DNA from 3 places in the Pseudomonas sp. TH39(2020) genome. Region 1 is predicted to be linked to each of the others. Evidence: predicted binding sites of a transcription regulator. Region 1 holds the regulator's gene; each other region holds the start of a gene.
What was found. Region 1 encodes sigma-54, which starts transcription at its own class of promoters, with help from an activator protein. Its sites were predicted from a motif close to ANTGGCATNNANNTTGCTNT; they were not measured.
Positions count from the first base shown of each region.

Region 2: the regulator sigma-54 is predicted to act here: its motif matches at 5,265-5,284, upstream of JFU47_RS26260 (circularly permuted type 2 ATP-grasp protein).
Region 3: the regulator sigma-54 is predicted to act here: its motif matches at 2,183-2,202, upstream of flhA (flagellar biosynthesis protein FlhA).

Region 1 is NZ_JAEKFF010000006.1:1,105,147-1,115,019, forward strand. Features, by position in the region: gene JFU47_RS13075 (KpsF/GutQ family sugar-phosphate isomerase) at 1-113, shown strand, start outside; gene JFU47_RS13080 (KdsC family phosphatase) at 113-637, shown strand; gene lptC (LPS export ABC transporter periplasmic protein LptC) at 645-1,217, shown strand; gene lptA (lipopolysaccharide transport periplasmic protein LptA) at 1,204-1,752, shown strand; gene lptB (LPS export ABC transporter ATP-binding protein) at 1,752-2,477, shown strand; gene JFU47_RS13100 (RNA polymerase factor sigma-54) at 2,662-4,155, shown strand; gene hpf (ribosome hibernation-promoting factor, HPF/YfiA family) at 4,230-4,538, shown strand; gene ptsN (PTS IIA-like nitrogen regulatory protein PtsN) at 4,551-5,015, shown strand; gene rapZ (RNase adapter RapZ) at 5,018-5,875, shown strand; gene JFU47_RS13120 (HPr family phosphocarrier protein) at 5,891-6,166, shown strand; partial or broken gene JFU47_RS13125 (FagA protein) at 6,313-6,498, opposite strand; gene pmbA (metalloprotease PmbA) at 6,541-7,887, opposite strand; gene yjgA (ribosome biogenesis factor YjgA) at 7,996-8,520, shown strand; gene tldD (metalloprotease TldD) at 8,569-9,873, opposite strand, start outside.
Region 2 is NZ_JAEKFF010000007.1:1,262,874-1,272,746, forward strand. Features, by position in the region: gene JFU47_RS26225 (Mpo1-like protein) at 1-69, opposite strand, end outside; gene JFU47_RS26230 (methyl-accepting chemotaxis protein) at 310-1,791, opposite strand; gene JFU47_RS26235 (hypothetical protein) at 1,973-2,503, shown strand; gene JFU47_RS26240 (PLDc N-terminal domain-containing protein) at 2,569-2,760, shown strand; gene speE (polyamine aminopropyltransferase) at 3,027-3,902, shown strand; gene JFU47_RS26250 (hypothetical protein) at 4,066-4,299, shown strand; gene JFU47_RS26255 (ribonuclease E inhibitor RraB) at 4,513-4,854, shown strand; gene JFU47_RS26260 (circularly permuted type 2 ATP-grasp protein) at 5,316-6,725, shown strand; gene JFU47_RS26265 (alpha-E domain-containing protein) at 6,738-7,688, shown strand; gene JFU47_RS26270 (transglutaminase family protein) at 7,685-8,494, shown strand; gene JFU47_RS26275 (c-type cytochrome) at 8,616-9,437, opposite strand.
Region 3 is NZ_JAEKFF010000007.1:1,071,132-1,081,004, forward strand. Features, by position in the region: gene fliQ (flagellar biosynthesis protein FliQ) at 1-56, shown strand, start outside; gene fliR (flagellar biosynthetic protein FliR) at 60-842, shown strand; gene flhB (flagellar biosynthesis protein FlhB) at 846-1,985, shown strand; gene flhA (flagellar biosynthesis protein FlhA) at 2,221-4,350, shown strand; gene flhF (flagellar biosynthesis protein FlhF) at 4,362-5,690, shown strand; gene fleN (flagellar synthesis regulator FleN) at 5,807-6,637, shown strand; gene fliA (RNA polymerase sigma factor FliA) at 6,634-7,374, shown strand; gene JFU47_RS25370 (chemotaxis response regulator CheY) at 7,542-7,913, shown strand; gene JFU47_RS25375 (protein phosphatase CheZ) at 7,944-8,732, shown strand; gene JFU47_RS25380 (chemotaxis protein CheA) at 8,770-9,873, shown strand, end outside.

The DNA of each region.
Region 1 (9,873 bases):
CCCTGAAAATCATGGAAGACCATCGAATCAACGCGCTGGTAGTGGTGGACAAGGAGGACCGTCCGATCGGCGCCTTCAACTTGTCCGATCTGCTGCGCGCAGGAGTAATGTGATGAGCACCGACCTGCTGCAACGCGGCAAGAACATCAAACTGGCGGTTTTTGACGTCGATGGCGTACTGACCGACGGACGCCTGTACTTCCTCGAAGACGGCAGCGAATTCAAGACGTTCAACACCCTCGACGGCCAAGGCATCAAGATGTTGATGGCATCCGGTGTGCAGACCGCTATCATCAGCGGCCGCAAGACCCCGGTGGTCGAGCGACGAGCGAAGAACCTCGGTATTCCACACGTGTACCAGGGCCGCGAAGACAAACTGGTGGTGCTCGACGAACTTCTTGCCCAACTCAACCTAAGCTATGAGCAAGTCGCCTATCTCGGCGACGACCTGCCGGACCTGCCGGTGATTCGCCGCGTCGGCCTGGGCATGGCGGTGGCAAACGCTGCCAGTTTCGTCCGTGAACACGCCCACGGCATCACCCAGGCCCGCGGTGGCGAGGGTGCCGCTCGCGAATTCTGCGAATTGATCCTGCGCGCGCAGGGCCGCCTTGATGCGGCAAACGCCGCGTACCTGTGAGCCAACTATGCTGAGCAAAAAGATTCGCAAATTCCTGGTGTTCGGTTGCATCGCAGCGATATTCGCGGCGGTCGGCTACTGGAACATCAGCCCGGAACGCTTCCTCGATCAGCCGGTGGCAAAGATCGATGAAACCGCGATCGACTATTACGCGATCAACGCCCACAGCGTGCAATACCTGCCGGACGGCAAACTGCAATACGAAATGACGTCCGACAAGGTTGAACACCTGAAAGCCACCGAAGTGACGCTGTTGACCAATCCCGACCTGAACATGTTCCGCGGCACCGAGTTTCCGTGGCACGTCCAGAGCGAGCACGGCGAAGTGAATCCCGACGGCACTCAGGTCGAACTGATTGACTCGGTGCGCATCACGCGCTTCGACGAGAAAAACCGCAAGACCCTGATTACCTCCACCCGCATGACAGTGTTCCCGCAGCAGCAATATGCGCAGACCGAGCAACCCGTTAGAATCGACGGCGCTGGTGGTGTGTCGACTGGCAAGGGAATGAAAGCGTATTTGAAAGAAAGCAGGATACACCTGCTATCGAACGTAAGAGGACAGTATGAGGCTCGTTAAAACCCTCCCTATTTTGCTCGGTCTGAGCGCAGCACTGGGAAGCGTGAGCGCCTGGGCACTGCCGACCGATCAATCGCAGCCTATCCGCATTCAGGCCGACGATGCCCAGCTGGACGACAAGAATGGCGTTGCCACCTATAAAGGTGACGTGATCATCACTCAGGGCTCGATGATCGTTAAAGGCAACACCGTGACCATCACCCGCACGCCGACCGGCGACATCGACGTGGTGACTTCGGTGGGCAACCTCGCCTATTTCGAGCAACTGCAAACTGCAGGTGACACCAAACCCGTTCAGGGCTGGGGCGTGACCATCCAGTACCACGCAGCGCAAAACCGCGTCGTGCTGATCGATAAGGCAAAAGTTGTCGACAAGGACAACAACGTCACCCAAGGCGAGAAAATCGTCTACGACACGGTCAAGAAGCTTGCGAGCGCCGGTCGCGCCACGGGCAACAAGGTCACCGAGTCGCGTCCGCGCATCGACATGGTGATCCAGCCGAAGAAGAAAACCGACGAGCAAAAGGCCCAGTAATGGCAACTCTGAAAGCTCAGCATCTGGCCAAGAGCTACAAGAGCCGCCAGGTCGTGCGTGACGTCAGCCTGTCGATCGACAGCGGTCAGATCGTCGGCCTGCTGGGTCCCAACGGCGCCGGCAAGACCACCTGCTTTTACATGATTGTCGGCCTGGTGCAGGCCGATCAGGGCCGCGTACTGATTGACGACCTGGATGTCAGCCACCAGCCTATGCACGGTCGTGCGAAGGCCGGCATCGGCTATCTTCCGCAAGAAGCATCGATCTTCCGCAAACTCTCGGTAGCCGACAACATCATGGCGATCCTCGAGACCCGCAAGGAACTCGACAAGGCCGGTCGTCGCAAAGAGCTGGAAAGCCTGCTGCAGGAATTCCACATCAGCCACATCCGCGACAACCTCGGGATGAGCCTGTCCGGTGGCGAACGCCGCCGTGTGGAAATCGCCCGGGCACTGGCTACCAACCCGAAGTTCATCCTGCTCGACGAACCGTTCGCCGGCGTGGACCCGATTTCGGTGGGCGACATCAAGCAGATCATCTATCACCTCAAGGCCAAGGGCATTGGTGTGCTGATCACTGACCACAACGTCCGTGAAACCCTGGATATCTGCGAAACCGCCTACATCGTCAACGATGGCCAGCTGATCGCCGAAGGTGACTCTGCCACCATCCTGGCCAACGACCTGGTCAAGGAAGTGTATCTGGGCCATGAGTTCCGCCTGTAAGCACTGAGGTGTCTGGCTGGTTGCTCGGGCGCTTGTCTCGATAAAAAATCAACATTTTTTTATTGTTACAGCGCTCTAGGCAAACGCTGCAGTTTCGGGCATATAATTTGCTTATGTTTGGCGCTCCGGCGCCCTGTAGTGGATGGCGCATGTGCGCCGGCGAATAAGGTGTTAAGCCCCTGCCATGAAACCATCGCTAGTCTTGAGAATGGGCCAGCAGCTGACGATGACACCGCAGCTGCAACAGGCCATCCGCCTGCTCCAATTGTCGACCCTGGACCTGCAACAGGAAATCCAGGAGGCCCTGGAGTCCAATCCGATGCTCGAACGCCAGGAAGAAGGCGACGACTTCGATAACGCCGACCCCTTGGCCGACAAAGCCGAACAGCAACCTAACGCCGACATTCAGGAACCCTCCTACCAGGAAACCGCCCCGACGGTTGATAACCTCGAGGAAGGCGACTGGAACGAGCGCATCCCCAACGAACTGCCCGTCGATACCGCGTGGGAAGACGTCTACCAGACCAGCGCCAGCAGCCTGCCGAGCAACGATGACGACGAGTGGGACTTCACCACCCGGACATCGGCCGGCGAAAGCCTGCAAAGCCACCTGCTGTGGCAACTGAACCTGGCCCCTATGTCCGACACCGATCGCCTGATCGCCGTGACCCTGATCGACTGCATCAACAATCAGGGCTACCTGGACGAAACCCTCGAGGAGATTCTCGAAGCCTTCGACCCGGAACTGGACATCGAACTGGACGAAATCGAAGCCGTCCTGCACCGCATCCAGCAATTCGAACCCGCTGGCATCGGCGCCCGCAACCTGGGCGAATGCCTGCTGCTGCAATTGCGCCAGTTGCCCGCCAAGACGCCTTGGCTGGTCGAGGCCAAACGCCTGGTCACCGATTACATCGACCTGCTCGGCAGCCGCGATTACAGCCAGCTGATGCGTCGCATGAAGCTCAAGGAAGATGAACTGCGCCAAGTAATTGAACTGGTGCAGAGCCTCAACCCGCGCCCAGGCTCGCAAATCGAGTCCAGCGAAGCCGAATACGTCGTTCCCGACGTGATCGTACGCAAGGACAACGAGCGCTGGCTGGTGGAGCTGAACCAGGAATCCGTGCCACGACTGCGGGTCAACGCTCAATACGCCGGTTTCGTGCGCCGCGCCGACACCAGCGCCGATAACACCTTCATGCGCAATCAGTTGCAAGAGGCCCGCTGGTTCATCAAGAGCCTGCAAAGCCGCAACGAAACCCTGATGAAAGTAGCCACTCAGATCGTCGAGCATCAGCGCGGCTTTCTTGAATACGGCGACGAAGCCATGAAACCGCTGGTCCTGCATGACATCGCCGAAGCGGTGGGCATGCACGAGTCGACGATTTCACGGGTGACCACGCAGAAATTCATGCATACCCCACGGGGCATATATGAACTGAAATACTTTTTCTCCAGCCACGTCAGCACCTCTGAGGGCGGTGAATGCTCGTCCACGGCGATCCGCGCGATCATCAAAAAACTGGTTGCCGCGGAAAATCAGAAAAAGCCGTTGAGTGACAGCAAGATCGCTGGTTTACTGGAGGCACAAGGCATTCAGGTGGCTCGCCGCACCGTCGCCAAGTACCGCGAATCTCTAGGGATCGCGCCTTCGAGCGAACGCAAGCGGTTGATGTAGAGCCACGCCACAGCGTTCCAGTGGCAGGCATTTCTGCCTGCCGCTTTATGCACTGGCAACGAAGGAGAAGCTGTATGCAAGTCAACATCAGTGGACACCAACTGGAAGTGACCGAACCTCTTCGCACCTACATCGGCGAAAAACTCGAACGATTAGAGAGGCATTTCGACAAGATCACCAACGTGCAGGTCACGATGACGGTCGAAAAGCTCAAGCAGAAAATCGAAGCCACGCTGCATATTCCCGGCAATGAAGTGGTCGCAAACGCGGAGCATACCGATATGTACGCGGCGATCGACGCACTGACCGACAAGCTGGATAAACAACTCAAAAAGCATAAGGAAAAGACCCAAAGCCTCCTCCAGGGCGCGACCGGTCGTTAACACTCCCAACCCATGATCCGACTTGAAAGCATCCTGACCCCCGGCCGTTCCCTCGTGAACGTGCCGGGCGGCAGTAAAAAGAAAGCCCTCGAGCAAATTGCCAACCTTATCCACAAAGAAGTGCCGGATCTGGAGATGCAAGATGTCTTCGAGGCTCTGATTGCCCGTGAAAAACTCGGCTCAACCGGTTTTGGCAACGGCATCGCCATTCCCCACTGCCGCCTGAAGGGCTGCACCTCGCCCATCAGCGCCCTGATGCACCTTGATGCACCCATTGATTTCGACGCCATCGACGGCGCCCCGGTTGACCTGCTGTTCGTTTTGCTGGTCCCGGAAGCCGCTACCGATGCGCACCTGGAGTTACTGCGCCAGATCGCCAGCATGCTCGACCGCAAGGAAGTGCGCGAAAAACTGCGCAGCGCCCCGAGCAATGAAGCCTTGTATCAGGTTGTCCTGGACGAGCAAAACGGTCATTAACCATGCGCTTGATCATCGTCAGTGGCCGCTCCGGCTCAGGTAAAAGTACCGCACTCGATGTTCTCGAGGACAACGGCTACTACTGCATCGACAACCTGCCCGCCGGTCTGCTGCCGGAACTGGCCGAACGCGCGTTAATTCACACCGAGCTGGCGCAACCGCTGGTTGCCGTATCGATTGATGCGCGTAACTTGCCGAGTCACTTGTCGCGGTTTCCCGAACTGCTGGAAGAAGTGCGCAGCCGGCATATCCAGTGTGATGTGCTTTATCTGGACGCCGACGAAGAAACCTTGCTCAAACGTTTCTCGGAAACCCGCCGTCGTCACCCGCTGAGCAATACCAATCGCTCGCTGGCCGAGGCCATCAACGATGAGACCGCCCTGCTCGGGCCGATTGCCGATCTCGCCGATCTCAAAGTAAACACCACCAATCTGAACCTGTATCAGCTGCGAGATACCATCAAGCTGCGCCTGCTGAACCAGCCGGAACCCGGCACGGCGTTCCTGGTGGAGTCTTTCGGCTTCAAGCGTGGAATGCCGGTGGACGCTGATCTGGTGTTCGATGTGCGCTGCCTGCCGAACCCTTACTGGAAGCCAGAGTTGCGCGATCAATCCGGGCTCGACCAACCGGTTGCCGAGTACCTGGCGGCACAGCCGGACGTCGAAGAGATGTTCCAGGACATCTCTACCTACTTGTTCAAGTGGCTACCCCGTTTTGCCGCCAGCAACCGCGCTTATGTCACCATTGCCATTGGCTGCACCGGCGGCCATCACCGCTCCGTCTACCTGACCGAACGTCTGGGCCAGGCCCTGCAAAAAGCCCTGAAGAACGTCCAGGTTCGCCACCGCGACCTCAGCTAAAGGATTCACACCGCGATGCCTGCTCTGGAAATTGAAATCATCAACAAGCTGGGCCTGCATGCCCGCGCTTCTGCAAAATTCGTTGGCGTCGCCGGTGAGTTCAAGGATTGCACGATCAGAGTAGGACGCACGCCGGAATCCACGGTCGACGGAAAAAGCATCATGGCAATGATGATGCTCGCTGCGGGCAAGGGCACCAAAATCCACCTGAGCACCGAAGGTGAACAGGCTGATGAGGCGCTGCAGGCATTGGTGAATTTGATCAATGACTACTTCGGCGAAGGCGAGTAACACCGCAGCCCTTTGTAGCAGCAGGCTTCGCCAGCGGCCACATAGTCCGCGCAGTCCTCTAGGCCAACGCCGTATCCATCACCATCATCAAGCAAAACCCGATCAGCAACCCAAAACTTGCAAGCTCGTCGTGATCATTGTCGCGCTCAATACGAGTCTTGGTCATCAGAAAATCCTTGCACCAGTTCCATGAGAGGAATCGAGGGCTGCAACTCGCAGGTCGCCAATTGCCAGGTGTAGCTCTGCCAGCGCTTGAGGCGGCACTTGCACAGAGAGAGGCGTTCCAGATCGCGCAACGGCCGCCAGGCCTGGTCCAGACAAAAGGCGCGCCACCCAACGATGGGTGGCGCGCCTTTTTGTGTAACGGTTAAGTGTTAGCTGCCGGCTACCGTCATCCGCTCGATCAGCACCGAACCTGTACGAATATTGCTGCGCAGTTCCAGGTCATTACCGACGGCAACGATCTGTTTGAACATGTCACGCATGTTGCCGGCGATGGTCACTTCCTGGACCGCAAACTGGATTTCGCCATTCTCGACCCAGTACCCCGCCGCGCCACGGGAGTAATCGCCAGTGACCATGTTCAGGCCCTGGCCCATCAATTCAGTCACCAGCAGGCCGCGGCCCATGCGGCGCAGCAAGGCTGCCTGGTCTTCGTCGCCATGGGTGACGAACAGGTTGTGCACGCCGCCAGCGTTGGCGGTGCTCGGCATCCCGAGCTTCCGGCCGGAGTACGTGCCAAGAATGTACGAGACCAACTCGCCTTTTTCGACGAACGGTTTGGCGTAAGTCGCCAGGCCATCACCATCGAACGCCGAACTGCCCATGGCGCGCATCAGGTGCGGACGCTCATCGATGGTCAGCCATTCCGGGAACAGTTTCTGCCCCAGCGTGCCTTCGAGGAACGACGATTTGCGATACAGACTGCCGCCGGAAATCGCCGACAGGAAGCTGCCGAACAACCCGCCAGCCAGTTCCGCGGAAAACAGCACCGGCACTTCGCAGGTCGGCACCGGACGCGCGCCCAGACGGCTCGCCGCCCGTTGCGCGGCACGCTGGCCGATGCTCTCCGGAGATGCCAGCAAATTGCCCTGACGGTTCACGTCGTACCAGTAATCGCGCTGCATCTGGCCGTCGGCCTCGGCGATCATCACGCAGCTCAGGCTGTGCCGGGTCGACGCGTAACCGCCGATAAAACCGTGGCTGTTGCCGTAGACACGGCAGCCCTGATGGGTGCTGAGGGTGGTGCCATCGGCGTTCTTGATCCGGCTGTCGGTTGCAAACGCCGCCGCTTCACAGGCCAGGGCCTGCTCGATGGCTTGCTCCGGGGTGATGTCCCATTCGTGGAACAGGTCGAAATCCTGCAGATCCTTGGCCATCAGCGCGGCGTCTGCCAAACCCGAAGCTTCGTCTTCAGACGTGTGCTTGGCGATGGCCAGTGCGGCGGCGACGGTTTCGCGAATCGCCTCCGGACCGCTGGCGGACGTGCTGGCCGAGCCCTTGCGCTGGCCGACGTACAAGGTGATGCCAAAGCCCTGATCGCGGTTGAATTCGACGGTTTCGACTTCACGCTGACGCACCGAGGTCGACAGGCCCTGCTCCAGGGACACCGCCACTTCACAGGCACTGGCGCCCTGGCGCTTGGCTTCAGCGATGATCTGCTCGACTTGTTCTTGCAGTGCCGGCAACGCTTGTGGGCCGACGCTTTCAACTGCACTCATGCTGTTCTCCACTCAAATTCTGCTTTCGGCTAGGGCCTTCGAGCGACCGGGCCGGACAAGCGGCCCCCGACTGGTTATCATGGCGGCGTTTCTTTGCGGACGGCCACCATGGTTGATTCTTACGACGACTCCCTCGATACGGGAGAAAAAAGCAAATCCCAGGTTAAACGCGAGCTTCATGCTCTGGTTGACCTTGGCGAGCGCCTTACAACGCTCAAGCCTGACTTGCTGGCAAAACTGCCGTTGACCGACGCTATGCGCCGGGCCCTGGCTGATGCGCCCAAGCACACCGCGAATATCGCGCGTAAACGGCACCTTATGTTCATCGGCAAACTGATGCGCGATCAGGACACTGACGCCATTCTGACTCTGCTCGATCAACTCGATGCCTCCACCCGGCAGTACAACGAACGTTTCCATGGCCTGGAACGCTGGCGCGATCGCTTGATCGCGGGCGACGATGCGGTCCTGGAGAAGTTCGTGGTCGACTACCCGGAGGCTGATCGTCAGCAATTGCGCTCCCTGATCCGTCAGGCCCAGCACGAACTGGCGACCAACAAGCCACCGGCATCGAGCCGTAAAATCTTCAAGTACATCCGTGAGCTGGACGAGACTCAACGCGGTCTGCGTTAAGTCCCTTCTCGGGTGAGTCGCCACGCGGCTCACCCGAAGCTCCATCCCTTAAGATCCTGTGCCACCCACAGTGATCGCATCGATTTTCAGCGTTGGCTGGCCGACACCCACCGGCACCGACTGCCCATCCTTACCACACGTCCCGACGCCGCTGTCCAGCGCCAGATCGTTACCGACCATCGACACCTTGCTCATCGCTTCCGGGCCGTTGCCGATCAATGTCGCACCTTTGACCGGGGCAGTGATTTTGCCGTCTTCGATCAGGTACGCCTCGCTGGTGGAGAACACGAATTTGCCGCTGGTAATGTCCACCTGACCGCCGCCGAGGTTGGCGCAGTAGATGCCGCGCTTCACCGAGGCGATGATTTCTGCAGGGTCGCTTTCGCCCGCCAGCATGTAGGTGTTGGTCATGCGCGGCATTGGCAGGTGCGCGTAGGATTCACGACGACCGTTACCGGTACGGGCCACGCCCATTAGACGGGCGTTGAGTTTGTCCTGCATGTAGCCTTTGAGTACGCCGTTTTCGATCAGCGTCGTGCACTCGGTCGGGGTGCCTTCATCATCGACGCTCAGGGAACCGCGACGACCGGCCAGCGTGCCGTCATCGACGATGGTGCAAAGCTTGGACGCAACCATCTCGCCCATGCGCCCGCTGTAGGCCGAACTGCCCTTGCGGTTGAAGTCGCCTTCCAGACCGTGGCCGACCGCTTCGTGCAGCAACACGCCGGACCAGCCCGAACCCAGCACCACCGGCAACGTACCGGCCGGCGCAGGAATGGCTTCCAGATTCACCAACGCCTGACGCAGCGCTTCACGGGCGTAGCTCATGGCGCGGTCGTCGCTGAGGAAATAACGGTAATCGGTACGACCGCCACCGCCATGACCACCGCGCTCACGGCGACCGTTCTGTTCGACGATCACGCTGACGTTAAAGCGCACCAACGGCCGTACATCGGCGGCCAGGCCACCGTCGGTGGAAGCCACGAGGATTCGTTCCCAGACGCCAGCCATGCTCACGGTGACTTGCTGGATACGCGGGTCGAGGGCGCGAGTCGCGACGTCGATACGCTTGAGCAGTTCGACCTTCTCGGCACGGGTCATGACTTCCAACGGGTTGTCCGGCCCGTACAACTGGGCGGCATCCTGGGTCGTGAAGGCTTGCACCGTGCCGTTCTGACCGGCGCGGGAGATCGAACGCGCCGCACGGGCCGCGGCGCCGAGGGCTTCGAGAGTAATGGCATTGCTGTAGGCAAAACCGGTTTTCTCACCCGATTGCGCTCGCACGCCAACACCTTGGTCGAGATTGAAGCTGCCTTCCTTGACGATCCCGTCTTCCAGCGCCCAGGACTCGGA
Region 2 (9,873 bases), on a different contig from region 1:
CGGGTGCTGGTGATTGTTCGGGTACGCTCGCCATTGCCAGGCGGGAAGGTTGGGGTGACGTTTGCCCATGATGGTAATCCTTGGTTCGTTGAGGCGCTTGAACAAAGAATAGGCCGGGCCAAACCAGTCGGCGAATCAAGGCTGGCTATCGGAGTGATAGGTGTCATGGTCAATATTGATGTTGACCGGGCTGACGCCTTCGCGAGCAAGTCGGATCGCCGCGCTCCCACAGGTAATGCGCAAGTATTGAAATGGCGCTAACCCTGTGGGAGCGAGCCGGCTCCGGGCGGCGATCCGACGAAGGGGCCCTTACAGCTTGAGCTGACCGATGGCCTTGCTCAATTCCCCCGCCAACGCCGCCAGCTCATTGCTGGTCGTCGCCGAATCCACGGTCTGCTGCACGGTGTTCTCGGTCACATCCCGAATGCTCACCACCGCCCGATTCATCTCTTCCGCCACGTGGCTCTGCTGCTCGGCCGCCACCGCGATTTGCGTATTGCTTTCGCGCATCTGTGCCACGGCGCTGGTGATTTCCGCCAACGCTGCGCCGGCTTCCTGAGCCTGCTGCACACAATCGTCGGCCTTGAACGAACTTTCCTGCATGAAATCCACCGCGTCCCGAGTCCCGGCCTGCAACGCGGAAACCATGATCGTGATCTCGTCAGTGGAGGTCTGGACACGTTTGGCCAGGTTACGCACTTCATCGGCGACCACCGCAAAACCGCGACCCATTTCACCGGCACGGGCCGCTTCAATCGCTGCGTTCAGCGCCAGCAGATTGGTCTGCTCGGCGATGCTGTGAATCACACTGACCACGCCGTTGATCTTCTGACTGTCCTCGGCCAGACGCTGAATCATCTCGGCAGTCTGTTGCACCCCGCTGGACAGGCCGGCAATTGACTTCTGCACCCGACTGACCACTTCCTGCCCGCTGCCGGCCAGGGTGTCGGCGGTTTGCGAGAGGTCGCGGGTGGCGCCGGCGTGCTGGGCAATGTGATAGACCGTGGCGGTCATTTCGTTGATCGCCGTGGCGGCCTGATCGGTTTCGCTTTGCTGGCCGAGCATGCCGTGACGTACCTCGTTCATGCTCGACGCCAGCCGCGCCGCGCCGACATCCAGTTGCCGGGCGGTGCTGGCGACGGTGTTGACCACCCGCTGGTAACCGGCCTGCATGGCGTTGAAGGCATTGGCCATCTGCCCGACTTCGTCAGTGCAAGCCAGCGGCACACGGGCGGACAGGTCACCGGTTTTCTCGACGTGGAGCATCACGTCCTTCAGCGTATTGAGCTGGCTGAGCAGGAAGCGGATCAACAATTGCGAAGCGCCGAGCATCGCCAGCATCAGGATCGCGACCGCGACGGCATAGTTGGGAAAACGCTCGCCAAATACCTGGGTCAGGCTCGGGCCATGGGCAATCACCGCGACCTGGTTGCCATCCGTACGCGTAAACACTTCGGCGCCCATCAACGGGTTGTTGCCGAACAGCGGCATGGCATTGATGCCGACCCAGCCGTTGGTATCGGCCAGTTCCAGAACTGGCTGCCCATTCAGCAACGGTGCCTGCCCGCGACTGAACGTCAGCACGTTTTCGGCTTTGGGGAGCGGTTGCCCGGCAGGCCAGGCGTTGAGCAGTCGCGCCTGGGCCTGTGCCGAGGCCTGATAAGCATGGCTGCGGGCCTGTTGTTCGAGCTGCACGGCGTACAACACCAACAACAAGGTCGTGACAAAGGCGACGGCGTTGACCGCCCAGAATTTGTATTTCAGCGAGATATTGCTAAGCCAGGCACCCATCATGGAGGTCTTCTCTGATAGCGGAAACAGTTTCGGCAAGGTGCCATTATTGTGCCGCTACTCAGGGGGCTGGATCTTGATGTGGGTCAACAATCCCGGCCATGCTCGCGCACAGGAATTGCAGGGCGTAATGCGCTATCCTTCGCGCCTTCAAAATTCCCTCGCTACAGGATTCCGCCCCATGAAAGCCGCACTCGTCGAACTCATCAGCAAAATCAGCTCCGGGTGCATGAGCGATGACGAAATCCTGAAAGTCGCCGACGAAGCGGCCCAGGCCTACGCCGATCCCGAGGCTTTTCTGACGGCCAATCCGGATATCAACTACGACGAAACGTTCCCGATTCCGCTGGGCGAGTGGGTCGTCGTCGGCAGTCTTCCGGAGACCGTATTGTTCCAGGCAGACACCTATGTGGACCTGTTCGCCCAGATCGTTTCCTCGTTCGGTCCCGGGGTTGATTTCAATATCAAGCCCAAGCAACTGGCCAAGACTGAAGCCCTGACCGCGCTCAATCGCATTCAGGTGCAGATGGGCAGCATGAACAAGGAAAACGGCGGTTACACGCTGATGAACTTCAGTCAGTTGCTCGACGACGAACTGCAAGTGGTGCTGGTCTACGGCAACGACGTGCCGCGCGTACTCGAGTTGTGCGCCAAAGTCGGCATCGCTGCCGCACCCTCGCTGGAAGCCCTCAAAATCGCCGTCCACGTTTAAAAAAACGGAACCCTCGCAAGGCCCGGCTATCCTAAGAGTGCACACCACTCTTAGGGAGCGACACCATGGGTTCCACGTTCAACGGTCTGATTGGCCTGATTATTCTTGCCCTGGACATCTGGGCAATCATCAACGTGCTCAAAAGTGGTGCCGACACAGGGATGAAAATCATCTGGGTGCTGCTGATCCTGCTGCTGCCGGTACTGGGCCTGATCATCTGGGCCATCGCCGGGCCACGAGGCAACGTCCGAATCTGAATACGCACCCAAAGCCGACACCTTTCCCCTGTGGGAGCGAGCCTGCTCGCGATGCAGACGCCTCGGTTTCCCTGTAAACCGCGTTATCGTTTATCGCGAGCAGGCTCGCTCCCACACTGTTCTATGCCTACCCGACAGACGAAGGTTCGACCTGTCATGTTCAGCAACGTAGAATTCGCGCCTTTCCCGGGGCAATCGAGCTGATCGATTGGCCATCATGGGCGGGTAACCGTCCGTTGCCACCCGCATTCATCGGAGCACTTCCCATGAGCGACACCCCGACCAGCGAGTATCTGGAAACCCTCTACGAAGGCTACGGCCAGCGTTTTCGCATGGAAAAACTGCTGCACGAAGTGCGCACCGAACACCAGCACCTGGTGATTTTCGAAAACCCGCGCATGGGCCGCGTCATGGCGCTGGACGGCGTGATCCAGACCACCGAAGCCGACGAATTCATCTACCACGAGATGTTGACCCACGTGCCGATCCTGGCGCATGGCACCGCCAAGCGTGTGCTGATCATCGGTGGCGGCGACGGCGGCATGCTGCGTGAAGTGGCCAAGCACCGCAGCATCGAGCACATCACCATGGTCGAGATCGACGGCACCGTGGTCGACATGTGCAAGGAATTCCTGCCGAACCACTCCAAGGGTGCGTTCGCTGATCCACGCCTGGACCTGGTGATCGACGACGGCATGCGTTTCGTCGCCACCACCACCGAAAAATTCGACGTGATCATTTCCGATTCCACCGACCCGATCGGCCCGGGCGAAGTGCTGTTCTCGGAAAACTTCTACCAGGCCTGCCGTCGCTGCCTGAACGAAGGCGGCATCCTGGTGACCCAGAACGGCACGCCGTTCATGCAAATCGAAGAAGTCAAAACCACCGCCGGGCGCCTGCGCAGCCTGTTCCCGGACTGGCACTTCTATCAGGCAGCTGTGCCGACCTACATCGGCGGCGCCATGACCTTCGCCTGGGGCGCGACCAATACCGCCTATCGCAAATTGTCCCGCGAAACCTTGCAGCAGCGCTTCGCCGGCAGCGGCATCATCACCCGCTACTACAACCCGGAAATCCACATCGGCGCGTTCGCCATGCCGCAATACGTCCTGCAGGCTGTGAACAAGCCTAGCAACGACTGATATCGAGCAAGCCAGAAAGGGCCCTCTCAGGTTGTGTGAAAACACACCGCAGATGGCCCTTTTTTCATGCTTCACTTATAGAAAGTCCGGTTGAACGATTGGCCGGGGAAGAATGTCGAGATACATGTAAACCCATCCATGGGTTTTATCGAGGAGGCACCTGATGCAAAAGTGGAAAGTCACTTTCGTTGATGATCACGGTGAGCAAGTTGACGAGGTGTTCGAGAGCGAGGAGTGCCCGAACAACGAGCAAGCCGCGAAACTTATTCGCGCCCGGCGTCTGCCTGTGGCTGCCGAACTGGACCTCAACGATCTGGAAGGGCGCGCCGATGATCCGACTGTCAAAAGTCTGAAAACCCAGAACAGCATTGAAATCCTCAGCATCACGCCAATCTGAACATCTCCTGTCACATTCCTAACCAGGCCTTGGCAGCGGCTCTATCTTGAGGCTACTCTGCAATCGAGATCAGCGAACGGATCGCTAAGGTCTGGTCTTGTCAGCTACATGCTTGCTTCCCACCGGCAACGTTGTTGCCGCATCGCTCGCCCCATTCGGTTGCGAGTGCCGGGAATACGGAAAGTCTATCCATCGGTCTGAGGGGGACGTTTCATGAGCACAGCCTATCAAGAAGACATCAGCACCAGCGTCTTGCGCCGCATGAAAGAAGGCGGCTTCGACTTTTCACGATTCCATCCCATCGAGTTCTACGCCATTTTTCCGGACGAGGAGCGGGCGCGCAGGGCGGCAGGGCATTACTGCGGTGAATCCTTGAATGCACAAATCAGCGTGCGCGACGACGGCGCGTGGTACCTGGAACTGAGCAAAGTGATGTACGCCACTTATGACGGCATCGGCGATTTTGAGCAGGATTTCGAGGCGGTGGTCGAGCCTTTGGGCGGCATCATCGAAGGATGGGGCGTCAAGCAGGAGGTACGAGGGCGACTCGCATAACTTATGAACAGTGACAACACTCAGCAACGGCTGACCTTCGGGTTGGCCGTTTTCGTTTGTGGGGGTAGAAAAGATCAAGAGATCGCAGCCTCGTTTCACTCGACAGCTCCTACAGGTGAAACGAGGCTGCGATCTCTTGATCGTGTTTTTGATTCATAACGTTTCAAAAATGCAAAAAAAAGCCGCCTAAACCGGCGGCTAAAGGGAAGTTCGTCAAGATTTTCAGAGAATGCGCGGATTATCCGCATCCACTCCCGGGCAGTGAAATCAACTCTGGCTATGCTGCTGATAGGCGACAACATTGCTTCGCAATGAAGCGGGGGCGATCAGGTGGGGGCATTTACCGCACAGGATTGGTGCGGTGCGTGCAGTGCGATTATCCAACTGATTGATATAAAAGCGTTTATGCCGATGGCACGGGCTTTGCGAAGCCCAGATGTCCGGGTGACAAGGAGTACGGCATGATCCGCACCTATTTTGATGAGATGTACGATGCCGGCGGCCAGGTCCGCCCGCATTATCGGGAGTTTGCCCGTTGGCTGGCCGAAACGCCTGACGAGCTTTTGGCACAACGGCGACGCGAGGCCGATCTGTTATTTCATCGCGCCGGGATTACATTCACGCTCTATGGTGATGAGCAAGGGACAGAGCGCCTGATTCCCTTCGACACCATCCCCCGCAGCATCCCCGCCAGTGAATGGCGAGTGGTCGAGCGCGGCTGCATTCAGCGGGTAAAGGCGTTGAACATGTTCCTCGCCGACCTCTATCACGAGCAGCGCATTATCAAGGCCGGCATCATCCCGGCCGAGCAGGTGCTGGCCAACGAGCAATACCAGTTGGCGATGCAAGGGCTGGATCTGCACCGCGATATCTATTCCCACATCTCCGGTGTCGATCTGGTGCGCGATGGCGACGGCACGTACTACGTGCTTGAAGACAACCTTCGTACACCGAGCGGCGTCAGCTACATGCTCGAAGACCGCAAGATGATGATGCGGTTGTTCCCCGAGTTGTTCGCGGCCCAGCGCATTGCCCCTATCGACCACTATCCGAACCTGTTGCTCGACACCCTGAAAAGCTCCAGCCCGATCGATAACCCGAGCGTGGTGGTACTGACGCCGGGTCGTTTCAACAGCGCGTTCTTTGAACATGCGTTTCTGGCGCGGGAAATGGGCGTTGAACTGGTAGAAGGCGCGGACCTGTTCGTGCGGGATGACAAGGTGTTCATGCGCACCACGGACGGGCCGAAAGCCGTCGACGTGATCTACCGTCGCCTCGACGATGCATTCCTCGATCCGCTGGCGTTCAACCCGGACTCGATGCTCGGCGTTCCAGGGCTGCTGTCGTCGTACCGCTCCGGCAATGTCGTGCTGGCGAATGCCATCGGTACCGGAGTCGCGGACGACAAGTCGGTGTATCCATTCGTCACGGACATGATCCGTTTCTACCTGGATGAAGAGCCGATTCTGAAGAATGTGCCGACGTGGCAGTGTCGTAATTCCTCCGAATTGTCCCACGTACTGGCCAATCTTCCGGAACTGGTGGTCAAGGAAACCCAGGGCTCCGGCGGTTACGGAATGCTGGTGGGGCCGGCGGCGACGGCGGCGGAAATCGAGTCTTTCCGCGCGCGGATCAAAGCCAAGCCCCATGCGTACATCGCGCAACCGACGTTGTCCCTGTCGACCTGTCCGACCTTTGTCGAAAACGGCATCGCTCCACGCCACATCGACCTGCGTCCGTTTGTATTGTCTGGCCGCGAAACCCGGGTTGTGCCCGGCGGTTTGACCCGTGTTGCCCTGCGCGAAGGCTCTCTGGTGGTGAATTCATCCCAGGGCGGTGGAACCAAGGACACCTGGGTGGTCGAGGATTGAAGGAAGCCTGCCATGTTAAGTAGAACTGCCTCGGATTTGTATTGGATGTCGCGTTACCTGGAGCGGGCGGAAAACCTCGCGCGGATGCTCGACATCAGTTATTCGCTGTCGCTGATGCCACAGGATGGCCGTGGTGACGGTCTGCACGAACTCGCCATGCCGTTGCTGATCACCGGCACCCTGGACGATTACCTGGAGCGCCACGGCGAATTGCACGCCGAACGGCTGCTGCATTTCTTCGCCCTGGACGCGGCCAACCCGGCAAGCATCTACAGCTGCCTCGGCGCCGCGCGGGCCAGTGCCCATGCAGTGCGTGGGCGAATCACCGCCGACATGTGGGAAAACATCAATGCCACTTGGCTGGAAATCCGCGGGATTGCCGATCAGGGCTTGAGTCGCTACGGCATGAGCCGATTCTGCGAGTGGATCAAGGAACGTTCCCACCTGTTTCGCGGCGCGTCCTACGGCACGATCATGCGTAACGATGCGTTCCGCTTCATTCGTCTGGGGACGTTTATCGAAAGGGCCGACAACACGTTGCGCCTGCTCGACGCCCGCTACGAAATGGCTGGCGATCAGGCCGAGGCGGTCAGTGATGGCACCGCTCATGCGTATTACCAGTGGAGTGCTTTGCTGCGGGCGTTGTCCTCGTTCGAGGCCTACACCGAGATCTACCGCGATGCGCCCGGCGCCCGGCATGTGGCCGAGTTGCTGTTGCTGCGCGCTGACGTTCCGCGTTCATTGCGTGCCTGTACCGAAGAAATCGACCAGATCCTTGCCCAGTTGCCGGGGGCCAACGGTCGTCCCGCGCAACGCCTGGCAGCGGAAATGGACGCACGCCTGCGCTACACCGGCATCACCGAAATTCTCGACGAAGGCCTGCACGCCTGGCTGACCGAGTTCATCCCGCTGGTGCGCCAGTTGGGTAACGCCATACACAGTTCCTACCTGGAGGCTGCATGAGACTTTCCATTAGCCACGAGACCACCTATCACTACGAAGATCAGGTGCGGGCGAGCATCCAGTACCTGCGACTGACACCCCACGACAGCGAGCGCCAGCACGTGCTCAGCTGGCAGCTCGACTTGCCGCGCCCGGTGCGCGCGCAACTCGATCCGTTCGGCAACATCCTGCACGTGCTGACCCTGGACGAGCCACACGAGGCGATCATCATCGGCGCCCGAGGCCAGGTGGACATCGACGAATTACGCGAGGCGGAACATGAAAGCCAGTCGGCGCTGCCGTTCCTGCGTTTCACGCGCCTGACCGAAGCCGACGAAGCCCTGCGTGCGTTCGCCGAGAAAGAATGCAAGCAGCGCCGGGATCGCACGGCGCTGATCGACTTGATGCATGGCCTGAACCAGCACATGACCTACACGCCGGGCTCCACCGAAGTGGACACCAGCGCCGCCCAGGCCTTCGCCGGGCGTTCGGGCGTTTGTCAGGACCACACCCACGCGTTTCTCGCCTGCGCTCGCAGCCTGGGCATTCCGTCGCGTTATGTGTCGGGCTATTTGTACAGCGAAAACAGCGAACACCTGGCCAGTCACGCCTGGGCGGAAGCCTGGCTCGATGACGCCTGGTACAGCTTCGACGTGACCAATGAATTGGCGCGGCCTGAGCGTCATCTGAAACTGGCGGTGGGCCTGGATTACCTGGATGCCTGCCCGGTGCGTGGCATGCGGCGTGGTGGTGGTTGCGAGCAGATGCATGCGAAGGTGTTTGTTTCGCCGACGCCGATGCCGATTATCTCCGTCCAACAGCAATAATCCGGAACACCACAAATCCCCTGTGGGAGCGAGCCTGCTCGCGATAGCGGTGTGTCAGTCGCAGCAGTTCTGACTGAACAGGCGCCATCGCGAGCAGGCTCGCTCCCACAGGGGGGTAGTGTCAGGGTTTAACTTTGCGCCCCGCCATATGCTTCAAATACCCCACCAACCTCTCCAGATCCCCGTCCGGCAGCACCGTCGCCGAAAACCCGGGCATCTTCGCCTGAGGCCACTGGCGCAAGCTCTGCGGATCACGAATGTAGCGTTTGAGGAAATCCGCGCCGAAGTACTCGGTCGGGTTAAACGGAATATTCAGGTCCGGCCCAAACTGCGCATCCCCGGCGCCGTTCAATCGATGACACGCCAGGCAATTTTTCTGAAACAGCGCAAAGCCCTTGTTCACCGGATCGTCAGCCTTCAACGCCGGATCAGGCAGCAGGGTAGGGAAGCGCTCGGCCACTGGTGCCATGCGCTTGATGCTCGCCACTTGAAAGGGCCATTGCTCGGGGCTGATGTCGCTCGCCTGTGGATCGGTCCAGACCAGATAGAACGGCCCGGCGCCGGGTTTGCCTTCCGACAGCGGTGGCCACGGCTTGTCGGGTTCTTCAATCGCCAACCATGCGCGCGCACCCTGGGTGTTGAGCAACGGCGCGGCTGACAGTTCTGCGGCAAAACCATCCAGGGCTACTGCCTGTAAATGGTCTTCAGGCTTGATGCCCGTCAACAACGCAGCCAACGGAACAGCGCGATAGCTCATGTCCCGTTTGTAGGAAACGTCGTTGCTGATCGTGAGGGTCTGAACCTGAGGATGCTTGAGCAACTCCTCGGTTTGCCAGGTGCGACTGCTCGCGCCCAGCTCGAGGTTCAGCTGTGCGGCAGACAGAGGCGTGCTGAGCAGCAAGGCCCCGAAAAGAATGAGCGTTTTCAAATGATCGCCGTCCATGTCGTGGTAGTGCCGCAAAGGGTGGCACACCCACGCTGGCCCGGGTAGCGAGCCAGTCACATTTTTAGAGGGCGATAAACCCTGGCGCCGTATTTTTTATTGACCGACTAGCCGATCACCTTGGTCAGGTTCGGCAAAATCAACAACAGCGTAGTGGCGAAAAGAATGAGCCCGGCTTGACGTACTTTCGATTGTTTGAACATGGCTTGACCGCCTTTATTGTTATTTCCTGATGCCTGCCTGCATTTCTCCATGACGGCAGAGCGTTGCACTTCCTGTTTGACGAGCGCCTCGGCAAAACCCGACGACAACTTCGTACAAGTTCACCTTAGAGCCCGCGTCACGCTTGGTTTAGATCCATTTCGTATGGACTTCACATAAATTGCTCTTAAAAAGGCATGAGGCCTATTGCCAGCTTCTTGGGCGCCCGTTTGCT
Region 3 (9,873 bases), on a different contig from region 1:
CCTTTATGGAATACATCCTGCAGTTGTACGGCAGTATTCCTCAGGTCATCGGCTAAACCATGTCGCTGCTCCAGCTGACCGATACCCAGATCAGTACCTGGGTGGCGACGTTCATGCTGCCGCTGTTTCGTATCGGTGCCTTGCTGATGGTCATGCCGGTTTTCGGGACGACTCTGGTGCCCAAGCGAGTGCGCCTTTATTTTGCCCTCGCGATCACGGTAGTGATTGCCCCCGGGTTGCCGCCGATGCCGCCGGTCAATGCGCTGGACTTGAGCGGGCTGCTGCTGATCGCCGAGCAGATCCTCGTCGGTGCAGTGCTGGGTTTCTCCTTGCAGCTGTTCTTCCAGGCCTTTGTGGTCGCGGGGCAGATCGTCTCCATTCAGATGGGCATGGGTTTCGCTTCGATGGTCGACCCTACCAACGGCGTCTCGGTGGCGGTGATCGGGCAGTTCTTCACCATGCTGGTGACGCTGTTGTTCCTGTCCATGAACGGCCATCTGGTGGTGTTCGAAATCCTCACCGAAAGCTTCACTACGCTGCCGGTCGGTAGCGGGTTTTTGGTCAATCAGTACTGGGAGCTGGCCGGCAAACTCGGTTGGGTCCTCGGGGCCGCGCTGTTGCTGGTGTTGCCGGCGATCACTGCGTTGCTGGTGGTCAACATCGCCTTTGGCATCATGACCCGGGCGGCGCCACAGCTGAACATCTTCTCCATCGGCTTCCCGCTGACCTTGGTGCTCGGGCTGTTCATTGTCTGGGTCGGGCTGGCGGACATTATCAATCAGTATCAACCGCTGGCCTCCGAGGCCTTGCAGTTGTTACGCGAACTGGCACGGGCGCGCTGAGTCATGGCTGAGAGCGAAAGCGGTCAGGACAAAACAGAAGACCCCACGGAGAAGCGCAAGAAGGACTCTCGCGAGAAAGGCGAGATCGCGCGTTCAAAAGAGCTCAACACGCTGGCGATCATGCTGGCGGGTTCCGGTGCGCTGCTGATTTTCGGCGGGGCGCTGGCGCAAGACTTGATGGAATTGATGCGGCAGAATTTCTCCCTGTCCCGTGAAGTCATTCTCGATCAGCGCTCCATGAGCACTTACCTGTTGAGTTCAGGGCTGACAGCCTTGCTGGCGATTCAGCCGATCATGATCACCCTGGTGCTGGCCGCGTTGATCGGGCCAATCTCCCTGGGTGGATGGCTATTCGCAGCGGGTTCCCTGGCACCGAAGTTCAGTCGGATGAACCCTGCCGCCGGCCTCAAGCGGATGTTTTCGTTCAAGGCGGTGGCGGAGCTGCTTAAGGCGTTTGCGAAGTTTTTGATCATCCTGGCGGTGGCCCTGCAGGTGTTATCGTCAGACATCGATGACCTGATACGCATCGCCCACGAACCTTTGGAGCTGGCCGTCATTCACTGCCTGCAGGTAGTGGGCTGGAGTACGTTATGGATGTCCTGTGGGCTAATCATCATCGCCGCGGTGGACGTGCCGGTGCAGCTCTGGGAGAGCCACAAGAAACTGCTGATGACCAAGCAGGAAATACGCGACGAGCATAAGGATCAGGAGGGGCGCCCGGAGGTCAAACAGCGGATTCGCCAGCTGCAGCGCGACATGTCCCAGCGCCGGATGATGGCGGCAATCCCCGACGCCGATGTGGTGATCACCAACCCGACTCACTACGCCGTAGCGCTCAAGTACGATCCGGACAAGGGTGGGGCGCCGATGCTGATCGCCAAGGGCAGCGACTTCCTGGCCTTGAAAATCCGTGAAATCGCTGTGGCCAACGAAGTGCTGCTGCTTGAGTCGCCAGCACTGGCGCGTTCGATCTACTACTCCACCGAACTTGATCAGGAAATCCCTGGCGGGCTCTACCTTGCCGTCGCCCAGGTGCTCGCTTACGTCTACCAGATCCGCCAGCACCGCGCCGGCAAGGGTAAACGCCCGGATCCGCTCAAGGACGACCTGCCGATTCCGCCCGACCTGCGGCGCGATTCCTGAGAGAGACGCGTGTAGCAGCTGTCGAGCCTGCGAGGCTGCGTCCGGCTGCGCAGCAGTCGTAAACCTTTGCGAGAACTTCGTTCTCGGACGCAGTCTCGCAGGCTCGACAGCTGCTACAAAGCTCAATACACCCCTCTATTCCCCGCCTCGGCAAAAGTTGGAAGGCTTCTTGCAGTAGCCGCTCTGCGCCTGCTTCAGGCGTCAAAAAGTTTGCTTTAAGGGACGGGGAAAACCGGTGGATCGCTCTCAGTTATTCAACAGTGCTCGCACAAACGTTGCCGACTTAAGTCGAGGCAATCTGGGTGTGCCGTTGTTGCTGCTGGTCATGCTGGCGATGATGATGTTGCCGGTTCCGCCGTTCCTGCTGGACGTGTTCTTCACGTTCAACATTGCCTTGTCGATCGTCGTGCTGCTGGTGTGCGTCTACGCCTTGCGGCCGCTGGACTTTGCGGTGTTCCCGACCATTCTGCTGGTGGCGACCCTGTTGCGACTCGCGCTGAACGTGGCCTCCACGCGCGTGGTGATGCTCCACGGTCAGGATGGCCATGCCGCTGCCGGTAAGGTGATCCAGGCCTTCGGCGAGGTGGTGATCGGCGGTAACTACGTGGTCGGTATCGTCGTCTTCGCGATTTTGATGATCATCAACTTCGTTGTAGTGACAAAGGGTGCCGGACGGATTTCCGAGGTGAGCGCGCGTTTCACCCTCGATGCGATGCCCGGTAAACAAATGGCGATCGACGCCGACTTGAACGCCGGCCTGATCGACCAGAACCAGGCCAAGCTGCGCCGGATGGAAGTCGCCCAGGAAGCCGAGTTCTACGGTTCCATGGACGGTGCCAGCAAGTTCGTTCGCGGTGACGCCATTGCCGGTCTGCTGATTCTCTTCATCAACCTGATCGGCGGCATGGCGGTGGGTATCTTCCAGCACGGCATGACCTTCGGCGACGCCGGCCGGGTTTACGCGCTGTTGACCATCGGTGACGGTTTGGTGGCGCAATTGCCATCACTGCTTTTATCTACAGCTGCAGCGATCATGGTGACCCGTGCTTCCGGTTCGGAAGACATGGGCAAGCAGATCAATCGCCAGATGTTCGCCTCGCCCAAAGCGTTGGCCGTGGCGGCGGGTTTGATGGCAGTGATGGGCCTGGTGCCCGGCATGCCGCATTTCTCCTTTCTCAGCATGGCAGCCCTGGCAGCTGGCGGCGCGTACCTGTTCTGGAAGAAGCAGAACGTGGTCAAGGTTCAGGCCTTGCAAGAGGTCAAGCGTCAGCAGGAGCTGTTGCCATCGCCGGCTCGCGCTCAGGAAACCAAAGAGCTTGGCTGGGACGACGTCACTCCGATCGACATGATCGGCCTGGAAGTCGGCTACCGGCTGATTCCGCTGGTGGACCGCAATCAGGGTGGTCAGTTGCTGGCGCGGATCAAGGGCGTGCGCAAGAAGCTGTCCCAGGATCTGGGCTTCCTGATGCCGACCGTGCACATCCGTGACAACCTCGACCTGGCGCCCAGTGCCTATCGCCTGACCCTGATGGGGGTGATCCTGGCCGAAGCGGAGATTTACCCGGATCGCGAACTGGCGATCAACCCGGGGCAGGTCTACGGCACGCTCAACGGCATTACCGCCAAAGATCCGGCTTTCGGTCTGGAGGCGGTCTGGATCGAAATCAGCCAGCGTGCCCAGGCTCAATCCCTCGGTTACACCGTGGTCGATGCCAGTACGGTAGTGGCAACCCACTTGAACCAGATTTTGTACAAGCACTCGAGCGAGTTGATCGGCCACGAAGAAGTGCAGCAACTCATGCAATTGCTGGCCAAAAGCTCGCCAAAACTGGCCGAAGAGCTGGTGCCTGGCGTGGTCTCCCTGTCGCAGCTGCTCAAAGTATTGCAGGCGTTGCTGGCCGAACAGGTGCCAGTACGGGACATTCGCAGCATTGCCGAAGCCATCGCAAACAATGCCAGCAAGAGTCAAGATACTGCCGCGCTGGTGGCCGCGGTGCGCGTCGGCGTATCCCGCGCAATCGTCCAAAGCATTGTAGGGACTGACTCCGAGCTACCAGTAATCACTCTGGAGCCAAGGTTGGAACAAATATTGCTCAATAGTCTTCAGAAGGCAGGACAAGGCTCGGAAGAGGGCGTTTTGCTGGAGCCAAGCATGGCTGAGAAACTGCAACGCTCGTTGATCGATGCGGCGCAGCGTCAGGAAATGCAAGGTCAACCGGTGATTCTGCTGGTAGCCGGTCCGGTTCGCGCGATGCTGTCGCGATTCGGCCGATTGGCAGTCCCGGGTTTGCATGTGTTGGCTTACCAGGAAATTCCTGACAACAAGCAAGTGACCATCGTTGCGACAGTAGGGCCCAACGGCTGAGGTAGTGGTTTATGCAAGTTAAGCGTTTTTTCGCCGCCGATATGCGTCAGGCCATGAAACTGGTTCGTGATGAGCTGGGCGCTGATGCCGCCATCATTGGCAACCGCCGGATCGCCGGTGGTGTCGAGCTGACGGCTGCCCTGGATTACAAGTTGTCGGCGCTGGCTCCGCGCGTTCCGAACATGGAACTCGAAGACGAGCTGCGCAAGACCCAATCGCGGATCGTCACCGCCCAGGCCGAACTGAGCCTGCGCAGCGATGGCGAGAGCGATAAGTCCACCAATCGCCAATTGTTCGCCGGCCTGCCACTGACTGCCGCCGAGCCGCTGATCGAGCCGACCTACACCGAACCCCGTCGTCCTGCACCGGCCGCGGCACCTGCCACCGGTGGCGTCGACCCACGGGCGTTCGACTCGATGCGTTTCGAGCTCAACAGCCTGCGCGAACTGATGGAAGTGCAACTCGGCTCCCTGGCCTGGAATCAGCTGCAAGGCAGCCGCCCGGCCCAGGCCAATCTTTGGCGTCGCCTGCAACGCATCGGTCTGTCCGGCCCGTTGTCGCGCGATTTGCTGGCGCTGATTACCGATATTGAAGAACCTCGTCAGGCCTGGCGCATGTTGCTGGCGCACCTGGCGCGAATGATCGCCACACCGGAAGTCGAGCCTCTGGAAGAGGGTGGCGTGATTGCCATGGTCGGCCCCGCCGGCATGGGCAAGACCACCACCCTGGCCAAACTCGCGGCCCGTTACGTGCTCAAGTACGGCGCGCAAAATATCGCGCTGGTCAGCATGGACAGCTACCGTATTGGTGCTCAGGAACAACTCAAGACGTTGGGCCGGATCCTCAATGTGTCGGTGACGCATGTCGATCCGGGCCAGTCGCTGGTGCAGGCGCTGGAGCCTTTGTTGCGCAAACGCGTGGTGCTGATCGATACCGCGGGCCTTCAGGCCAGCGATCCGGCACTGCGCATGCAGCTAGAAAGCCTGGCCGGTCGTGGCATCAAATCGAAAAATTACCTGGTTTTGGCAACCACCAGCCAGAAACAGGTTCTAACGGCCGCTTATCACAGTTACAAACGCTGCGGGCTCGCTGGCTGCATCCTGACTAAACTGGATGAAACGGCAAGTCTGGGCGAGGTGTTGAGCCTGGCCATCAGTCATGAGTTGCCGGTGGCCTACCTGACCGATGGCCCGCGGATTCCGGATGATTTGCATCTACCGCGTCGTCATCAGTTGGTCAGTCGCGCCGTAAGCGTGCAAATGCAAGAAGAACCCAGCGAAGAAGCCATGGCTGATATGTTCGCTGATATTTACCACAGCCCGACCAAGCAGGTCGGCTGAGGTATTAATGAACAGTTTTTGTACCTACATCGATGGTCTGCCATGCATTGTTCAGTTAATGAACGCGCAGCCAGTAATGTGGCCTCCGTCTAAGTAAGACAAGGTAAAGAAAATTCATGGGCAGCATGCATCCCGTACAGGTGATCGCGGTGACCGGCGGCAAAGGTGGCGTCGGGAAAACTAACGTGTCAGTGAACTTGTCCCTGGCTCTAGCTGAGCTCGGCCGGCGCGTCATGCTGTTGGACGCCGATCTGGGGCTGGCGAACGTCGACGTTCTGTTGGGGCTGACACCCAAACGTACTTTGGCCGACGTGATCGAAGGCCGCTGCGAGCTGCGCGACGTTCTGTTGCAAGGCCCTGGCGGCATTCGCATCGTCCCGGCCGCGTCCGGCACACAGAGCATGGTTCATTTGAGCCCGGCTCAACACGCCGGCCTGATCCAGGCGTTCAGCGATATCGGCGACAACCTCGACGTGCTGGTGATCGACACCGCGGCGGGCATTGGTGAATCGGTCGTCAGTTTCGTCCGCGCAGCGCAAGAAGTCTTGCTGGTGGTCTGCGACGAGCCGACTTCGATCACCGATGCCTACGCACTGATCAAACTGCTGAACCGCGATTACGGCATGAACCGCTTCCGCGTCCTGGCCAACATGGCCCAGAGTCCGCAGGAAGGGCGCAACCTGTTCGCCAAGTTGACCAAGGTCACGGATCGCTTCCTTGACGTCGCCTTACAATACGTCGGCGCGGTGCCTTACGACGAAAGCGTGCGCAAGGCTGTGCAGAAGCAGCGCGCCGTTTACGAAGCCTTCCCGCGTTCCAAGTGCTCACTGGCGTTCAAGGCGATTGCACAGAAGGTCGATACCTGGCCGCTACCTGCCAACCCGCGTGGGCACCTGGAGTTTTTCGTCGAGCGCCTCGTGCAACAAACGGCAGGACCGGTGCTATGACAGCCAGTGGCTACAACCTCTACAAGAAGTCGGCACGTGACGCGCAGTACGAGCTGATCGAGCGTTACGCGCCACTGGTTAAACGCATTGCTTACCACTTGCTGGCGCGTCTGCCGGCCAGTGTCCAGGTTGAAGACCTGATCCAGGCCGGGATGATCGGCCTGCTTGAAGTGTCGACCAAATACGACGCCAGCAAAGGCGCGAGTTTCGAGACGTACGCGGGCATACGAATCCGTGGCGCGATGCTCGATGAAGTACGCAAGGGGGACTGGGCGCCACGTTCGGTCCACCGCAATACCCGGATGGTCAGCGACGCCATTCGCTCGATTGAAGCTAAAACCGGCCGTGACGCTAAAGATCACGAGGTTGCGGCCGAACTCCAATTGAGTCTCGACGATTATTACGGGATTTTGAACGACACCCTGGGCAGCCGCTTATTCAGTTTCGACGATCTGTTGCAGGACGGCGAACACGAAGGGCTGCACGAGGGTGGCGCCAGTGCTCATCTCGAGCCGTCACGCGATCTGGAAGATGGACGCTTCCAGGCGGCGCTGGCGGACGCGATTGCCAATTTGCCGGAGCGTGAGCGACTGGTGTTGGCGCTGTACTACGACGAAGAGTTGAATCTCAAGGAAATCGGTGAGGTCCTGGGGGTTAGCGAATCTCGGGTCAGCCAGTTACACAGCCAGTGCGCGGCCCGTTTGCGGGGGCGTTTGGGGGAGTGGCGAGCGCGCTGAAGGCAGTGTGGGGACACTGCGAACGCGGCTGGTGGGGTGTTGAACCGTACCGGTCCCGATCTGTTGTGCTCCAGACAGTCATTGAGTGCTTTGCCGGATTGATTGAAATGGCGCGTCCAGGTGCTGGGCGCGTTTAAGACTGCTTGGAGGTCGAATTGGACAAGAACATGAAAATCCTCATCGTTGATGACTTCTCAACGATGCGGCGGATCATTAAAAACCTGTTGCGTGACCTTGGGTTCACCAACACGGTCGAGGCTGACGATGGCACTACTGCCATTCCGGTTCTCAACAGCGGCAGCATCGACTTTCTGGTAACAGACTGGAACATGCCTGGCATGACCGGTATCGATCTGCTGCGCCACGTGCGTGCCGATGAAAAGCTCAAGCACCTGCCGGTGCTGATGGTGACCGCTGAAGCCAAGCGCGAGCAGATCATCGAGGCAGCCCAGGCCGGAGTTAACGGCTATGTGGTCAAGCCCTTCACGGCCCAGGCGTTAAAAGAAAAAATCGAGAAGATTTTCGAACGCATCGGTTGATGTGCGAAGCCACTGCGCCACGGGGGAGCTATGGAGCATAACGAGTCTTCACAGGGCGATTTCGAATCGACTCTGAAAAAACACGCGGTCGAACTGGTCGAAAGCCTTGAAAAAGGCAGGTTCGGCGACGCTGTGCAACTGATCCATGAGCTCAATCAGACCCGTGACCGTGGCCTGTATCAGGAAGTGGGCAAGCTCACTCGCGAGCTGCATAGCGCGATCGTCAATTTCCAGATTGACCCGAACATGCCGCAAGCCGAGGAAGTGTCACAGATCACGGACGCCACCGAGCGTCTGGGCTATGTGGTCAAGCTGACCGAGGCTGCTGCCAACCGCACCATGGACCTGGTGGAAAACGCCACGCCGCTGGTCAATGGCCTGAGCAACGAAGCCCAGGCCTTGAGCACCGATTGGGGACGGTTCATGCGTCGCGAAGTCGGGGCTGAAGAGTTCCGCGAGCTGGCCCGGCGAGTCGACGGTTTCCTGACACGCAGCAGCGAAGACAATCGCGTTGTGTCGAGCAACCTCAACGACATTCTGCTCGCTCAGGATTACCAGGACCTCACCGGTCAGGTGATCAAGCGTGTGACCCAATTGGTCACCGAAGTTGAAAGCAACCTGCTCAAGCTCGTGCTTATGGCCAGTCAGGTGGACCGCTTTGCGGGCATCGAACATGACCGTGAAGCGATGCTTGCAGAAAAAGATCCGCAAAAACATCTCTCTCAGGGTGAAGGTCCGCAGATTCATGCCGATAAAAGAGAAGACGTTGTGTCCGGTCAGGACGATGTGGACGATTTGCTATCCAGTCTTGGATTTTAGGTTTTTAGGTTTTTAGACCTTTAGGAGCACCCCCTTAATGAGCTTCGGCGCCGATGAAGAGATCCTTCAGGATTTCCTGGTTGAGGCCGGCGAGATTCTAGAGCAACTGTCCGAACAGCTGGTCGAGCTTGAAAGCCGACCCGATGATGCGGACTTGCTCAATGCAATTTTTCGCGGTTTTCACACTGTAAAAGGAGGCGCCGGCTTCCTCCAGCTCAACGAGCTGGTGGAGTGCTGTCACATCGCCGAGAACGTGTTCGACATCCTGCGCAAGGGTGAACGTCGCGTCGACTCGGAACTGATGGACGTGGTTCTCGAAGCGCTGGATGCGGTGAACGGCATGTTCACCGAAGTCCGCGAGCGCAGCCCGATCACGGCTGCCACGCCTGAATTGCTTGCGGCACTGGCCCGTCTGGCCGAGCCGCAAACTGAAGACGCCGCACCGGTCGCCGAGGTGGTGGAAGAACCTGCCGCCGAGAGCGAATCGGGTGACATCACCGATAACGAATTCGAACAACTGCTGGACTCACTGAACGCCGTCAAGGCTCAGGCAGAAGCCCCGGCAGCTGTGCCAGCGCCGAGCAGCAATGCAGCGGCCAGCGACGAAATTACCGATGCCGAGTTCGAGTCGTTGCTCGATCAGCTGCACGGTAAAGGCCAGTTCGCCGTTGATGCGGTAGCCCCGGCGCCAGTGGCGCCGGCTGCCCCGAAAGCGGCAGGCGACAGCTCCGATATCACCGACGACGAGTTCGAAGCTTTGCTCGATCAGTTGCACGGCAAGGGTAACTTTGCTGTCGACGCGCTGGAATCGGCCATTGCTGCGGCTCCGGCCCCGGCTGCGCCAACCGCTAAGGCGGCTGGCAGCGACCTGATCTCCGATCACGAGTTTGAATCGCTGCTCGACGAATTGCACGGCAAGGGCAAGTTCACTGAAGTGGGCACCGCGTCCGGCGCCAGCGCATCGGTTGTGGCGCCAGCGGCCAAGGCTGTTGCACCGAAACCCGTTGCCAAAGCGCCCGAGCCTAAAGCCGAAGCGCCGAAGCCTGCCGCTGCTGCTGCCCCGGCTCCGGCTCGTGCCCCGTCCGCGCCGCCACCGGAAAAACCGGCCAGCGAAGCCGAGACCACCGTGCGGGTCGATACC